3 regions of the Cellulomonas sp. P4_B5_2 genome follow, and region 2 is predicted to be linked to each of the others. Evidence: predicted binding sites of a transcription regulator. Region 2 holds the regulator's gene; each other region holds the start of a gene.
The links. Region 2 encodes HrcA, which represses chaperone genes, less so after heat shock. Its sites were predicted from a motif close to TTNGCACTCGNNNNNNNCGAGTGCNAA; they were not measured.

Region 1 (5,530 bases), on a different contig from region 2:
GGTGGCGAGGTTCTGCTCGGCCGGGGCGGACGCCATCTGTGACAGCTGACCGCCCACGGAGGTCAGTCCGCCGGCGAGCCGGGACTGCTGGGTGGCGGCCTGTCCGGTCACCTCGGTGCGGGCCTGCGACCAGAGGTCGCCCAGCTGTCGCCGGGCCTCGTGGGTGACCGCCGCGGCCTCGCCCTTCGCGTCGTCGAGCAGGTGCCCGCCGGCATCCGCGGCCTTCGCCTTGAGGGTGCTGGCCTGCTCCCTGGCGGTGTCCGCGGTGCTCCCGTTCTCCGGGAGGGGATAGCTGCTGGTGTAGTCGTCAGTCATGGTGCGGTCTCATCTCGAGTMGTCGGACGGCCGACAGCCCGGCCGACGTGGCCGGGCGCAACCGATCCGAGAGGGGTTGGGTGGGCGCGGACTTTCTGCCGCGCGACCGTCCGCACGGGTCCAGGCCGATCGCTTCAGAGAACGCGATCAGGCGTGTGCGCGGGCCTGCGCTCCTGTGCCCAGAGCCCGTGCCCTGCCCCGGAGACGCTTCTTGTCCCGGGTGACGGTGTGCCGGTGACGATGTCGATCCGACTCATCGGACGGTAGGCCCGTCGTTCCGCGCTCGCCACCCGAGCCGTCCTGTTCCTGCTGGTTCCGCTGCGCAAGTCGCCGCCGGTTGCGAGCGGTGGTCGCGCGGGTACGGTCGGGACCGATCGCCGTCCCAGCGCGCGCACCTCGAGGAGGACCGATGGCTTCGCACGGGGTCGACGTCGACCGACGACTGCTGAGGATCTACCTCTCCGACCACGTCGCCGGTGCGACGGGTGCGATCGCGAGGTCGCGACGGATGGCGCGCGCGTATGACGGCACACCGCTGGGCCACCCGATCGGCGGCTTCGCGGAGGAGCTGACGCGAGAGCGCGCGACCCTGCTCGATCTCGCGGAGGGTCTCGGGGTGCGGCTGAGCCGCTGGAAGCCCGTGGGTGCCGCGGCCGGAGAGCGGCTCGGCCGCCTCAAGCCCAACGGACGGCTCACCTCGGCGTCACCCCTGTCCGCACTGCTCGAGCTCGAGCTGCTGCGGGGCGGTGTCAACGCGAAGCGCGGCCTCTGGGAGTCGCTCGCGTCCTGGAGCAGCGCGCTCGGTCTGGAGCGCGAGCGGTTCGAGGAGCTCGACCGGCGCGGGCTCGCCCAGGTCGAGCTGTTGGAGCGGCTCGCGACGGTGGCACGGGACCGTGTCGCGGCCGGCGCGCGCGACGTGAGCGAGACCTGACGCGGGCGTTCGCCGCGCGCGAACGCCCGTTCTCACCACTGGCACTCTCGCGGCGAGAGTGCTAAGTCTGCTGGTGTAGCCAGTCCGGCCCTGCGGGGTCGGCCGACACTCGGGGCCCGGACGGTCCGGTGCCCTCGACGCAGAGGAGGTGGGGTCATGGCTACGCGATTCGACCCGTTCCAGGAGTTCGACCGCCTGTTTGCCCAGGTGCTGACTGCCGAACGGGCGTCGGCGACCATGCCGATGGATCTGTACCGCTCGGGCGACCACTACGTGCTCCACGTGGACCTGCCGGGCGCGGACCCGGGAACGATCGACGTGAACGTGGAGGACCGCACCCTGACGATCCGGGCGCAGCGCACGGCGCGCGCCGAGCAGGACGTGCAGTGGCTGGCCAAGGAACGCCCCGTCGGCACCTACGCCCGACAGCTCACCGTGAGCCGGGGCCTCGCGCTGGACGCCATCTCGGCGACGTATGCCGACGGTGTGCTGACCCTGACGATCCCCGTCGCGGAGGATGCCAAGCCGCGGCGCATCGAGGTGCAGCACGCGGGTGACACCGCAGCGATCACGTCCGGGAGCGACGCGATCGCGTGAGGGTCGTGGCGGGGGCGCTCGGCTGCGAGAGCAACACCGGGCGACGAGTGCACGCCTTGTGCGGGCGAGCCGAGGCCCGCGCCCCCGCCACCGCCCCGTGTTCCCGGTTGCGGCAGCCGCGACACATGTGAGGCTGTTCGCAGGCGCCCCCCGCTCCAGGGTCGGGCTGGAGGGACGCCGGCGTCGAGAAGGACCGGCCGTGAAACTACCCAGCCCGCGGGGGCCACTGAGTCGTGCCGTGACGGAGGTCCTGAGCACTCCGCTCGACGGGGGAACGGGCGTCGGAGAGCTGGCGCCACTGACCCGGCGGGTGCTCGAGCGTTCCGCCGACCTGCTCTCGGACGAGGACGTGCAGCTGACGCTCTACGTCATGTACGAGCTCTTCTACCGCGGCTTCGAGGGCGTCGACGACGACTGGGAGTGGTCGCCGGAGGTGCTGGGTGCGCGGCGCCTGATCGAGTCCGCGGTCGAGCGGCACCTGTCCGAGCGGGTCCAGGTCCCTGAGGAGGTCGCGCCCGAACGGGCGGCGGTCGCCGAGGCGTTGTTCGCCCTGACGGCGCCGAGCCCCGGTCCCAGCGTCGCGCGGTACGTGGCCAAGCGGGCGACGCAGGAGCAGCTCCGCGAGCTCCTGGTGCAGCGGTCGATCTACCAGCTGAAGGAGGCGGACCCCCACACGTGGGCGATCCCGCGCCTCGTCGGACGACCCAAGGCCGCACTGGTGGAGATCCAGGCCGACGAGTACGGAGGCGGCGACCCCGAGCGGATGCACTGCGAGCTGTTCGCGCGGACCATGCGGGGCGCCGCGCTGGACCCGGAGTACGGCGCCTACGTCGAGCAGATCCCCGCGGTCACCCTGGCCGGCGTCAACGTCATGTCCCTGTTCGGGCTGCACCGGCGGTGGCGCGGTGCGACCGCCGGACACCTCGCCGCCTTCGAGATGACGTCGTCGTTGCCGAACCGGCTCTACGGCGACGGGTTCCGCCGCCACGGGTTCGACCAGAGCACGACGGAGTACTTCGACGAGCACGTCGAGGCGGACGCCGTGCACGAGCAGATCGCCGGGCGCGACCTGGCGGGTGCCCTGGTCCAGCAGGAGCCGGAGCTGCTGCACGACGTCCTGTTCGGCGCCGCGACGTGCCTGTACCTGGACGAGGTGGTCGGGCAGCACCTCCTGTCCGCCTGGGAGGCCGGCGTCTCCTCGCTGCGGACCGCATGACCACCTCCGACCGCCCCGTGGACCGCCGACCGACCCGGACGCCGTCGATCGTGGCGTGCCCGGACGGCCCGATCCTCGTCCGGGGCGACGTGATGATCACCGACGACAGCGGGCAGCCGATCCCGCGCCGTCGCTCGACCGTGGCCCTCTGCCGCTGCGGCGCGTCCGCGATCAAGCCGTACTGCGACGGGACGCACAAGGCCATCGGCTTCACCGCACCCTGACCGACACCAGCCACGAGCAGCGCTGTCAGCCGTCCAGGCGGGCGGCGACGTCGGCGGGGAACCCTCCGGTGGCGACCGGACCCCACCGGGTCGGGGTGATCCGGATCAGCGACTTGCCCTGGACCCGCATCGCGGCGCGGTACTCGTCCCAGTCGGGATGCTCGCCGGCGATGCAGCGGTAGTAGTCCACGAGGGCGTCCTCGGCCTCCGGCATGTGCAGCACCTCGGCGTCGCCGTCCACCTGGACCCAGGCCCCGCCGAAGTCGTCGGACAGCACGCACACGCTCACCGCCGGGTCCCGCTCCGCGTTGACCGACTTCGCTCGTCCGGGGTAGGTGGAGATGACGAGGCGGCCGTGGTCGTCTACCCCGCCTGAGACCGGGGAGACCTGGGGCCGTCCGTCGGTGCGCGTGGTCACGAGGATGAAGCTGTGCCGGTCGCGGACGAAGTCGAGCAGTCCGGTCAGGTCGACGGTGCGGGTGGTGGCGACGGGTCGGGGCATGGCCCCACGCTACGGCCGGCGCTCTGTCTGCGTTCGCCCTGCGGAGGCCTTCCCGTGCCGTCATGGCGGGAGGATCCTGGCAGTGGTGCGGCGTGGCACCGGCTGCGCCGCCGCACGCGCCGGGGGGCTGCGATGGTCGAGCTGCGAGTCGCCACGTTCAACCTGGAGAACCTGGACGAGACCGCGCCGGGTGAGCTCCCCACCCTGGCCGAGCGGATCGCCCTGATGCGCCCCCAGATCCTGCGGCTGCGGGCCGACATCCTGTGCCTCCAGGAGGTCCATGGTCAGGAACGTCCGGGACAACCCCGCGCACTGCTGGCGCTGGCAGAGCTCCTCCACGGCACCCCGCTGCAGGGGGCGACGATGACGAGCACGAGACCGCTGAGCGACGCCGTCTACAACGAGCGCAACCTCGTCGTCGTCACGCACCTGCCTGTCACCGGGGCCGAGCAGCTGCGCAACGACCTCGTCGCACCCGTGACCTACCGCCGCCTGAGCGCGGTCCCTCCCGACGCGTCAGCCGTCGAGATCGGCGTCGAGCGCCCGATCCTGCACGTCGAGATCACGGTGCCGGACGGATCGACCCTGCACGTGGTCAACGTGCACTGGAAGTCCAAGATCCCGACCGACATCCCGGGCCAACGCATCGACAACTTCACCTGGCGCACCGCAGACGGGTGGGCGGAGGGCAGCTTCGTGTCCTCGATGAAGCGGATGGCCCAGGCGCTCGAGACGCGCCGCCTGGTCGACCGGATCCTCGACGTCGACCCGGACGCGCAGATCGTCGTCGCCGGTGACTTCAACGCGGAGCCCGACGAGGTCTCCGTCACGGCCGTCCGGGGTGACGTGGAGAACACCGGCAACCCTGCGCTCGTCTCGCGCGTGCTCGTCCCCATCGAGCAGACCGTGCCCGAGCCCGCCCGCTTCACGCTCTACCACCAGGGTCGGGGGCAGATGCTCGACCACATGCTGGTCACCCGGAACCTCCTGGCCCGCTACCGCGGCTCGGAGATCCACAACGAGCTGCTGCACGACGAGTCCGCTGCCTTCGCGGTGGACCGCAAGTACCCGGAGTCCGACCACGCGCCGGTGGTGGGCACGTTCCAGTTCGTCTAGGCGGTGTCAGCTGGTGAGGATGCGGTTCTTCTGCACCTCGAACTCCGTGTCGCTGAGCACGCCCGAGTCCCGCAGCGCGCCCAGCTGCGCGAGCTGGGCGAGCTTCTCGTCCATGTCGGGTGCCTCGGCGGCCGGGGGCGGTGCATAGGCAGGAGCCGGCGGAGGGGCTGCGTACTGCGGCTCCGGCTCCGCCTGGGCGGCCCAGCGTCCGGCCTGGCGGCGGGACACCCGGTTCGAGACGGCCGTGGCCGTCCCCGCGATGGCGGCGGTGCGTGCGACACCTCGGATCAGTCCGGGCATGGTGTGCTCCTCGGCGAGTTCAGGCGACGGGTTCGCTGGCGTCCAGGGAGGCGATGATCGCCTGCACCGGGATGCGTCCGCCGGCGACCAGCTGACCGCCGGCGCGACGGAGGGCGACCGCGAACGGTGCGGCCCAGACGTTCTCGTAGACGAACACCCCGGCCGCGTCACCGGGTTCCAGCGCGTTCGCCGCCTCGCTCAGGTCGTCGTCATCGAGCAGACCCGACGATGCGCCCTCGAAGATCGTCAGGTCGACGCCGCCGTCGCGCAGCTCGGAGAGCTCGAGCGCGGTGACCGTACCGTCCGCCGCCTTCTGCATGAACACGAGG
Region 2 (4,660 bases):
GCCGCCCGGCTACGGCCAGGGGGCCCCGGGTGCCTACCCGCCCCCGGTCGGTGGCTACGGAGCACCCGTCCAGGCCTCTCCGATCGGTGAGGCCTACTCGTACGGCTGGAAGAAGTTCACGCAGCAGGGCGGCCTGTTCATCCTCGCCGCGCTGGTGTGGTTCGTCGCCGCGATCATCCTGCTGTCCATCGTCGGCGCCATCTTCGGTGGCTTCGGGGCGCTCTTCTACCCGGACGGCGACATGTCCGCGGGCATCTCGCTCGGGTTCTCGCTGGGGACGTTCGTGTTCTCCGCCGTGGCCGCGATCGCCGGCTACCTCATCCAGGCGGCGTTCATCCGGGCGGCGCTCGACGTCACCGAGGGTCGGCAGCTGAGCTTCGGCGACTTCTTCAGGATCGTCGAGCCGGGGCCGGTCATCCTCACCGCGCTGATCCTCGCTGTGGTGAACGCGGTGCTCAACGTCGTCCCGTTCTTCGGCGGGCTGATCGCGCTCGCGGTGAACTTCCTGCTGCTGTTCACCTTCTGGTTCGTCATCGACAAGCGCCTGGCGCCGATCGACGCCATGAAGGCCAGCTACCAGCTCGTCACGGCGAACCTGTCGACGACGATCCTGTTCTACCTGCTCAGCATCGCGATCTTCATCGGCGGTGCGATCCTCTGCGGCGTCGGCCTGCTGGTCGCCGTGCCGGTCGTGCTGCTCGCGACGGCGTTCCTGTTCAAGCGCCTGCTCGGGGACCCGATCGCGGCCTGATCGTCTGCACGGGTGCCCGGTCGACCCCTGGTCGGCCGGGCACCGTCATGCCGTGACGAAGTCGATGAGCTCCTCGACGCGGCCCAGCAGGCTCGGCTCCAGGTCGGCGTAGCTGCGCACCGACCGCAGGATCCGCTGCCACGCCCGGGCGACGTCCGCCTGCTCGTCCGCGGGCCAGCCGAGCTCGCGCAGGATCCCGTGCTTCCACTCGGTGCCGCGCTCGATGACTGGCCACGCGGACAGCCCGATGCGCTCGGGTCGGACGGCCTGCCACACGTCGACGTACGGGTGCCCGAGCACGAGGACGGAACCCGCGGGGTGACCGCGGACGGCGTCGGCGGCGATCCGGCTCTCCTTCGACCCGGACACCAGGTGGTCCACCAGCACCCCCACGCGGCGACCGGGGCCGGGGGAGAAGTCACGCAGGGCGTCGGCGAGGTTGTCGACGCCGTCGAGCAGCTCGACCACCACGCCCTCGAGCCGCAGGTCGTCGCCCCAGACCTTCTCCACCAGCTCGGCGTCGTGCTTGCCCTCGACCCAGATCCTGCTGCCGCGGGCCACGCGAGCGCGGGCGTCGTGCACGGCGACGGACCCCGAGGCCGTCCGGGTGGGCTTCGCAGGTGCCGGGGCGCGCACGGGGGCGGTGAGCGCCACGGGCTCGCCGTCGAGCCAGAAGCCGCGACCCAGCGGGAAGGTGCGGGTGCGGCCGCGCCGGTCCTCGAGGACGACGACGTGCTGGCCGCCCGACTTCTCCACCCGGACGACGGCGCCGACCCACCCGGTGGTGACCTCCTCGACGACGAGGCCGGTCTCGGCGGGCTGCGGGCGGCTGGTGCGGGTGGGTCGGTGGTGCGTCGAGCCGGAGCCCCCGAGCACGTCCGAGCCGTAGCGGTCGTCGTTCACCCGGGCAGCCTAGGGGTCTCGGTCACGCCCTCACCGGACGCCGCCCCGTGAGTCTCCCGCCCCCGGCGTAGCATTGGCACTCCTGTGCGGGGAGTGCTACCCCGTGGTGACGACGGAGGAGGCGACATGAGCGAGGACCGGCGGCTGGACGTGCTGCGCGCGATCGTCGAGGACTACGTCGCCACCAAGGAGCCTGTGGGCTCGCGCGCGCTCGTCGAGCGGCACTCGCTCGGCGTCTCGCCCGCGACCATCCGCAACGACATGGCCGCCCTCGAGGAGGGCGGGTACATCGCCCAGCCGCACACGTCGGCCGGCCGGGTGCCGACGGACAAGGGCTACCGGCTGTTCGTCGACCAGCTCTCGACGGTGAAGCCGCTGTCCAGCCCGGAGCGCCGTGCCATCGGCACGTTCCTGGAGAACGCGCAGGACCTCGACGACGTCGTCGACCGGGCCGTGCGGCTCATCGCGCAGCTGACGCACCAGGTCGCCGTGGTGCAGTACCCGTCCCTGCGGCGCTCGGCGCTGCGGCACGTGGAGCTCGTCCCCGTCGGCTCGCGCCACCTGCTCGTCGTGCTCATCACCGACACGGGCCGCGTCGAGCAGCGGACGCTGGAGCTGGTCACGGACCTCGACGAGGCGGTGGTGGCGCGGCTGCGGTCGCGCCTGAACGTGAGCGCGGCCGGGCGTCGGCTGTCCGAGCTGCCGGTGGCGCTGGGCGAGCTGACCGACGCGTTCGCGCCCGCGGACCAGGCGCTCGTCAACGCGGTCGTCGCGGTGCTCGAGGAGACGCTGGCGCAGGAGTCCGAGGAGCGCGTGGTGCTGGCCGGCACCGCCAACCTCGCGCGCGTCGGCAGCACCGACGTGCGCGCGATCGGCCCGGTGCTCGAGGCGCTCGAGGAGCAGGTGGTGCTCCTGCGGCTGCTGTCCGAGATGGCCGAGGACCATGCGACGGTCGCGGTGCGCATCGGCCGCGAGACCCAGCACGACGGGCTGTTCGAGACGAGCTTCGTGACCACCGGCTACGGCGACGAGGGTGGTGGCTCGGTGGCGCGCATCGGCTCGATCGGCCCGCTCCGGATGGACTACCCCGGCACCATGTCCGCGGTCCGCGCGGTGGCCCGGTACCTGACGCGCATCCTCGCGCAATGACGCCCCCGACAACCTGTCCTGACACCTGCCCAGAGACACCTGGAAGCGAGCAGACCCTCCTGTGACCGACTACTACGAGATCCTCGGCGTGCCGCGCGACGCGACGCCGGAGCAGATCAAGAAGGCGTACCGCAAGCTCGCCCGCGAGCACCACCCCGACGTCGCGGGGGCGGACGCCGGCTCCGAGGACACGTTCAAGGACGTCTCCCGCGCGTACGACGTCCTCGGCAACCCCGAGAAGCGTCGCGCCTACGACCTGGGCGGGGACCCGTCGTCCCCCGGCGGCGGCATGGGTGGCGGCTTCGGCTTCCAGGACATCTTCGAGACGTTCTTCGGTGCCGCCACGGGCGCGGCGGCGCAGCGCGGCCCGATCCCGCGGGCCCGCCGGGGTCAGGACGCCCTCGTGCGGCTCGACCTGGACCTCGCCGAGGTCACGTTCGGCGTGCACCGCGAGGTCCCGGTGGACACCGCGGTGATCTGCCCGACCTGCAGCGGGTCGTGCTGCCGTCCGGGCACGTCGCCGCGCACCTGCGAGGTCTGCGGCGGCCGCGGGTCGGTGCAGCGCGTCGCACGCTCGTTCCTCGGCCAGGTCATGACCACGCAGCCCTGCGCCGCGTGCCACGGCTTCGGCACCGTCATCCCCGAGCCGTGCACCGAGTGCTCCGGCGAGGGCCGGGTCCGCTCGCGCCGCACGCTGGCCGTGGACGTGCCCGCCGGCGTGGACACCGGCACGCGGATCAAGCTCACCGGCCAGGGCMAGGTCGGTCCGGCCGGCGGTCCGGCCGGAGACGTCTACCTCGAGGTGCGCGAGCGCAAGCACGACACGTTCGTGCGGCGCGGCGACGACCTGCACGCCACGCTCGAGGTGCCGATGACCGCGGCCGCCCTGGGCACCGTGCTCACCTTGGACACGCTGGACGGTCCGCAGGAGGTCGACCTGCGTCCCGGCACGCAGCCGTCCCAGATCGTCTCGCTCAAGGGTCTCGGCGTCGGTCACCTGCACGCCCCCGGTCGCGGTGACCTGCACGTCCATGTCGAGGTGCACGTGCCGACCGCCATGGACGACGAGCAGGCGGAGCTGCTGCGCCGGCTCGCGACCCTGCGCGGCGAGGAGCGTCCGGAGGCGCGGCTCGCGGCGTCGAGCTCCGGCGTGTTCGCCAAGCTGCGCGACAAGCTCTCCGGTCGGTGAGCGTGACGGCGACGGCCGCGTCATGAGCGCGCCCGTGTTCCTGGCCGAGCCCGGCTCGCTCGACGCCGTGACCGACGGCGCGACGTACCTGCTCGATGGCACCGAGGGCCGCCACGCCGGGGTCGTGCAGCGCCGCAGCCCGGGGGAGCGGGTCGACGTGGTGGACGGTTCCGGCGTCCGGCTCGTCGGGGTGGTCGGCGAGGTGACTTCCGAGGGCGTGCTCGTGCACGTGCAGCAGCGCGTCGTCGAGCCGGCACCCGCCGTGGCGCTGGTGCTCGTGCAGGCCCTCGCCAAGGGGGACCGCGACGAGATGGCCATCGAGGCGGCCACCGAGGTCGGTGTGGACGTCGTGGTGCCGTGGCAGGCGGAGCGGTCGATCGTCGTCTGGCGCGGCGAGCGTGCGGCGAAGAGCCGGGCCCGGTGGCTGGGCACCGTCAGGGCCGCCGCGAAGCAGTCGCGACGGGCGTGGGTGCCCGCGGTGGAGGCCGCGCTCGACGGGCGGGGGCTGGTCGAGCGGGTGCGTGCTGCGGTCGCGGCCGGCGGGGTGGTGCTCGTGCTGCACGAGGAGGCGACGGAGCCGATCGCCGCGACGACGCTGCCCGACGCGGGCGAGTGCCTGGTCGTGGTCGGCCCCGAGGGCGGCATCGGCGACGGAGAGCTCGGCCGCC
Region 3 (5,715 bases), on a different contig from region 2:
TGCGAACGCGGACGAGAGCACGTCGACCCACACGGCCGCGAAGTAGGCCGCCGCGGCCGAGTCGGACGACTGCACCCGGTCCCACGTGCGGAGCAGCTCCTGGCCGTCGTCGTAGAACGAGTCGTCGATGTCGAGGGTGAGCAGGACCGGGACCAGCACGTCCGCGAACGGGCTGTGCTCGTCACTCTGGATCCTGCCCATGTCCGCCACGTCGACCTTGTCGTCGGTGGTCGCCGCCGTGAGCAGGGTGCGGATCCGCTGCGCGCGGTAGCCGTAGTCCCAGTCGTCCGTGAGGAACGGGCCCACACCGGCGGGGGTGACCGCCTGGTTGGCCGTCACGATGAACCCCTCGACCGGGTCGAGCGCGCGCGGCATGGCGGCCGCGTCGACGAAGCCCTGCCAGTCGTACCGGCTGTCCCAGCCCGGCCGCGGCCACGTGCCGTCGGACGGGACCGGGCCGTCGGAGACGTTCGCGCGGACGGGGATCCGCCCGGGTGCCTGGTAGCCGATGTGGCCGTCCGTCGTCGCGAAGACGATGTTCTGCGAGGGCACGTCGAACAGCGCGGCGGCCGCCTGGATGTCGGCGGCGGACCGCGCGACGTTGATCGCCAGCACGGCGTCCATGGTCCGGCCCGGCTGCAGGGCGGTCCACGCGAGCGCGACCTCGAAGGTCCGGCCGGGAGCACCCTCGGGCACGGGGGCGGTGCCGACGCCCACGAGGTCCAGCACGTCGGACACCAGCGGGCCGTGCACGGACTCCCGCACGGTCAGCCGCACGTCCTCGCCGCCGTTGACCTTGATGACCTCGGTGCGCTCCGCGATCGGTGCCGACGCGCCGTCGAGCCGGGTCGTGTCCTCGTCGACCCGCTCGAGGACGAAGTCGGTGACGTCGGCGCCCAGGTTGGTCAGACCCCACGCGAGCGAGGCGTTGTGCCCGATGACCACGCCCGGCATGCCGGCGAACGCGAACCCGGAGACGTCGTACGGGCACGCGGCGGAGACGTCGTCGCACCGCAGGCCGATCTGCTCCCAGATGCCCGGCGCCGAGATGCCGAGGTGCGGGTCGTTGGCCAGCAGGGGCTTGCCCGACTCGGTGAGGGCGCCCGAGACCACCCACGAGTTCGAGCCCACGCCCTCGCCGTCGCCCATGAGGTGCGGCACCGCCGCGAGCGCCGCGGACGCCGACGCCATCGCGTCCTGGAGGTCCGCGCTGTCGAGGTCGAGCGTGGTGGTCCTGGACGCCGCCTGCTCCACCGCGGTGACGGGCAGGTCCGCTGCGGTGAGGATCGGCAGGTTGAGGTCCTGCGGGTAGGTGGGGAAGAGCTCGTCGACGCGGGCCACGTCACCGATGGTCGAGTACGAGGCCGCGCGCTCCAGCTCGGCGTCGTAGTTGCCCCGCAGGTCCCAGGCCATCGCCTTGAGCCACGCGAGCGAGTCGATCGGGTCCCACTCCTCCGGCGCCGGGACGTCCACCTGCAGGCCGAGGACGCTGTACTCGACGGCAACAGCGCCGGGGTCGCGGTCGGCGAGGTAGTCGTTGACCCCGTCGGCGTAGGCCTGCAGGGCGTCACGCGTGGCGGGCTGGAGGAGGTCCCACTCCTGCTGGGCCACGCGGCGCCAGCCGAAGGTCCGGATCACCTTGTCGGCCGCGAGCGCGTCCTCGTTCTCCCCCACCAGCTCCGACAGCCGGCCGGAGGTCACGTGCCGGCGGTAGTCCATCTCGAAGAAGCGGTCCTGCGCGGCGACGTAGCCCTGGGCGCGGAAGAGGTCCCGCGAGGTCGTCGCCGTGATCGTCGGGACGCCGCGGTCGTCGCGGGTCACCGTGACGTCCGCGTCGAGGCCCGTGAGCTCCTTCTCGCCGGAGACCTCCGGGAGCGGGCGCCGCACCACGATCACGGCGGTCACCATGACGGCGACGAGCGCGACGACGACCACCGCGGCGACGGTGACCAGGGAGACACGGAGGAGGCGACGACGAGACACGCTTCGGAGGGTACTTCGCCGCCACCGGTCCGGCTGGCGTGGCGCCCGGCGCGGACGGTCGGAATGTCCCGAGCGGCGCAGCGGTTACGATTGGCACTCGGACGACGCGAGTGCCAGACCGTCAGACCCGCTCGATGAGCTGCCAGGAGAACTTCAGTGCCCACCTACGCCTACGCCTGCACGGCATGCGGTCATGCCTTCGAGACGGTGCAGTCGTTCAGCGACGACTCGCTGAGCGTCTGCCCCGAGTGCGACGGACGCCTGCGCAAGGTGTTCTCCTCGGTCGGTGTCGTGTTCAAGGGCTCCGGCTTCTACCGCAACGACGCGCGCGCCGGTGCGAAGTCGTCGGCCCTGAGCCCGGCCGCGAGCACGCCGAGCCCCGCCGCGGCGGCGTCGTCCTCGTCGTCGGACTCCTCGACGTCCTCGACGCCCGCGCCGGCAGCGAAGCCCGCCGCCTCCGCCTGACCGACTCCTCCTGAGCCTCGGCGCCGTCACCTGCGGGTGGGGGCGCCGATCTCGTCTGTCGAGCCGCCCGCAGCCCCGGGCTCGCTGGCGCTCTCCACACCGTCGCCGTGCTGAGCCTTCCGCGCCCGCGGCCGCTCTACCGTCGGCCGTCATGCACCCCCACCTGCTCGCCGGTCGCCCGCCGCCGCTCCCCCACCGTCGCCGCCCGTGGCAGGTGACGTTGCGGTCCGCCCTGTGGCGAGCCCGGTTCGCGGTCGCCGCGGCTCTCCTGGGCGTCGCCGCCGCCTGCACGGCGCAGTCACTGCGCCCGCCGGACCCACCGACGTCCGCGGTGGTCGTCGCGGCGCGAGAGATCCCGGCCGGGACCACGCTGACCAGCGCCGACGTCCGCGTCAGCCGGTTCCCCCGGTCCGTCGCCCCCGACGGAGCGGTTGCGGACCCTGCGGACGTGGTCGGCTCCGCCGCCGCCGTCCCGCTCGCGGTCGGTGTCCCCGTGCTCTCCGGTCTGCTGGCCGACGACGAGGTGCGCGGACCGCCCGGCACCGTGGTGGCGACGGTCAGGTTCGCCGACCCTGCGGTCGCGGGGCTCCTGTCGCCCGGCGTCCGGGTGGACGTGCTCGCAGCAACTCCCGAGGGCGGCCCGGGCGGGGTGGTGGCGACGAGGGCGCTCGTCCTGCCGGTCGCCCGCCAGGACGGCCCCGGCGGTGCGCTGGGTCTGGGCGGCTCCGGCGACGCCTCCGTCCCGGTCCTGCTCGCCGTCTCCCCGACCGAGGCACCCGCTCTCGCGGGAGCGGCCGCTTCCGCCTTGCTGTCCGCGGTCGTCGTGCCATGATCGTGCACTCCGGGCGCGTGCCGCCGACGGAGCACGACAGAACCCCCACTGACGACTCTCCTCAGTGGCTGCAGAAGGCGGCCACCGACCGAAGGGAACCGTGACGATGCTCCAAGGATTCAAGGACTTCATCTCGCGCGGTAACGCGATCGAGCTGGCCGTCGGCGTCGTGATCGGTGCCGCGTTCGGCCAGGTGGTCGCGGCGCTGGTGGCCGGGTTCATCGGGCCGCTGATCGCGGCCATCCTCGGCCAGACGGACCTGAGCGCGGTCTGGACCTTCGAGATCAACAACGCGGTCTTCTCGTTCGGACTGATCCTGCAGGCGCTCATCCTGTTCCTGTTCACGGCCGCCGCCGTGTACTTCTTCATCGTCGTGCCGATGAACGCCCTGGCCGCACGTCGCAAGCGTGGCGAGGAGGCCGAGCCCGAGGCGCCGGCCGAGGACATCCTGGTCCTGCAGGAGATCCGCGACCTGCTGGCCCGCAACCTCACCCCGGCGATCGTCAACGACGCGGGCACCGGCGCAGCAACGCGTCCGACCACGCCGCCGCCGTCGATCCCGCCGACCGCCTGAGCTGACCGTCGCGAACGCCCCGGGTGAGCATCACCCGGGGCGTGCGCGTTCCTACCGGAGCGCGGCGAGGAACGCGAGGGTGCGCTCGGTGAGCAGCTGCGCCGCCGCGGGGTCGTACGAGGACAGGCTGCTGTCCGCGAAGAGGTGCTGGTCGCCGGGATAGACGAAGAGCTCGGCCTGGTCGGTCTCCTTCACCAGCGCGCGAGCCGCGTCGATGTCCCCCTCGCCCGCGAAGAACGGGTCGGCGTCCATCCCGTGGATCTGCACCGGAACACCCGCCGGCCACGGGCTGTCGAACTCCGCCGTCGGCACGCACGAGTGGTAGAACAACGCCCCCCGAGCTCCGGGGCGCGTCTGGGCCAGCATCTGCGCGGGCAGCACCCCGAGGGAGAACCCCGCGTAGACCAGCTCGGCGGGCAGCGTGTCCACCGTCTGCTGGCCGCGGCCCATCACGGTGCCGAACCCGACCTCGCCGGCGTACGCGAGCCCCGCCTCGAGGTCGTCGAACACGTGGCCGTCGAACAGGTCCGGGACGTGCACGGTGTGCCCGGCGGCACGCAGCGTCTCCGCGAACTCCTGGACGCCGGGCGTCAGACCCTGGGCGTGGTGGAACAGCAGGACCTCGGCCATCGACTTCTCCTTCGTGGGTGCATCTGGTCGGCTCGGCGATCCTCCCGCACGGGTCCGACACGCGCGCGCTACCAGTGCGGTGGCTTGTCCTGGCTCAGCCGGTCGTCGTTCGAGCCGGTCTCGCGGTCGCCCCAGCCGACGTCAGAGTCGTCGACGCTCCGCCGCGCGACCACCGGCTCGGGCGCAGGTGCCGGCGGACGTGCCGGGGCGGGCGGCTCGTCAGAGGGCGCGGGGTGGGTGGACACGAGGTTCGCGTCGTCGCCGCCGACCGTGCCGGCGTGACGGACCGCCCGGCGTGGGCGACGTGCAGGATTCTCGGACGCGGTCACGCCCCGATGATCCCACCCCGGTCGGTCAGCGCATCGCCCGGGTGATCGCGCTGCGCACCGCGGTGTCGATCCGGTACGACCGGCGCGTGATGCCCAGCTCGTCCCGGAGGGCCGCGGCGAGCTGCTCACGCGTCCGCTCCTGCTCGTCGGACTGCAACCACGTCACCAGCTCGTCCAGCTGGTCGTCGCTGTAGGCGCCGATCGGCAGACCGCGTCGCACGTCGGGCCGCTGACGTGTGGGCACCGCGAGCGCGAGCTGGCGGGCACGGCTGGGCGGTTGCGAGTCCTCACCTGGCTCGTCGGCGACCTCGGAGACGGTCCCGGCTCCGCTGTCAGCAGGCCCAGCAGGCGCAGCGGGAGCGGCAGGCTCCGCGTCGGCGGCCTCGATGACCTGGACCGTGGACCACACGCCCGTCGCAGGACGCGGCTCGTCCGGGTGGGCGGATGCCCGCGCTGCCGCCCGAGCAGCAGAGGACTCGGGCGTCGGCAGCTCCTCGGCGTCGTCTGCCTCGTCGAGCAGCCCCAGCTGGAGCGGTGCGCTGCGCGGCGCGGCCGGGGCGGGGACGCGCGCGTGCACGGCCCGGCGGATGCGGTCCACCTCGGCCTGCGGGTCCATGAACGCGGCCGCGGACCAGACGCGGATGACGCTCCAGCCCACGCGCTCGAGGCGGTCGGCGGTGAGTCGGTCGCGGACACGGACGCTGCGCTCGGCGGTGTACTCGGCGTCGTCGGTGAGGACGGCGACCAGCATCTCGCCCGGCAGGTCCGGGTGGCCGACCACCAGCGGGATCCGGTCGCCGCCGGGGATGCCGTGGTCGGCCTCGACCAGCAGCCCGTGCTTCCAGAGGCGCTCGGCGAGATCGAGCAGCAGGCGGTCGGGCTCGGCCGCGGCGGCGAGGGCC

Region 1: a site for HrcA is predicted at 1,285-1,311, ahead of AC1DUQ_RS14390 (Hsp20/alpha crystallin family protein). Genes of this name have one in related genera too.
Region 3: a site for HrcA is predicted at 2,074-2,100, ahead of AC1DUQ_RS12945 (FmdB family zinc ribbon protein). Genes of this name have one in related genera too.

What each region holds. Positions count from the first base shown of each region.
Region 1 is NZ_JBFUHU010000196.1:1,379-6,908, forward strand. Features, by position in the region: gene AC1DUQ_RS14380 (hypothetical protein) at 1-315, opposite strand, end outside; gene AC1DUQ_RS14385 (hypothetical protein) at 725-1,246, shown strand; gene AC1DUQ_RS14390 (Hsp20/alpha crystallin family protein) at 1,403-1,843, shown strand; gene AC1DUQ_RS14395 (iron-containing redox enzyme family protein) at 2,082-3,059, shown strand; gene AC1DUQ_RS14400 (CDGSH iron-sulfur domain-containing protein) at 3,056-3,283, shown strand; gene AC1DUQ_RS14405 (PPOX class F420-dependent oxidoreductase) at 3,309-3,785, opposite strand; gene AC1DUQ_RS14410 (endonuclease/exonuclease/phosphatase family protein) at 3,918-4,901, shown strand; gene AC1DUQ_RS14415 (SHOCT domain-containing protein) at 4,908-5,201, opposite strand; partial or broken gene AC1DUQ_RS14420 (DUF6325 family protein) at 5,221-5,530, opposite strand, start outside.
Region 2 is NZ_JBFUHU010000209.1:1,709-6,368, reverse strand. Features, by position in the region: partial or broken gene AC1DUQ_RS14955 (hypothetical protein) at 1-751, shown strand, start outside; gene AC1DUQ_RS14950 (DUF3097 domain-containing protein) at 797-1,654, opposite strand; gene hrcA (heat-inducible transcriptional repressor HrcA) at 1,781-2,803, shown strand; gene dnaJ (molecular chaperone DnaJ) at 2,865-3,992, shown strand; gene AC1DUQ_RS14935 (16S rRNA (uracil(1498)-N(3))-methyltransferase) at 4,015-4,660, shown strand, end outside.
Region 3 is NZ_JBFUHU010000166.1:4-5,718, reverse strand. Features, by position in the region: gene AC1DUQ_RS12950 (penicillin acylase family protein) at 1-1,983, opposite strand, end outside; gene AC1DUQ_RS12945 (FmdB family zinc ribbon protein) at 2,140-2,448, shown strand; gene cpaB (Flp pilus assembly protein CpaB) at 2,600-3,280, shown strand; gene mscL (large conductance mechanosensitive channel protein MscL) at 3,387-3,854, shown strand; gene AC1DUQ_RS12930 (dienelactone hydrolase family protein) at 3,906-4,484, opposite strand; gene AC1DUQ_RS12925 (hypothetical protein) at 4,553-4,813, opposite strand; partial or broken gene AC1DUQ_RS12920 (hypothetical protein) at 4,839-5,715, opposite strand, start outside.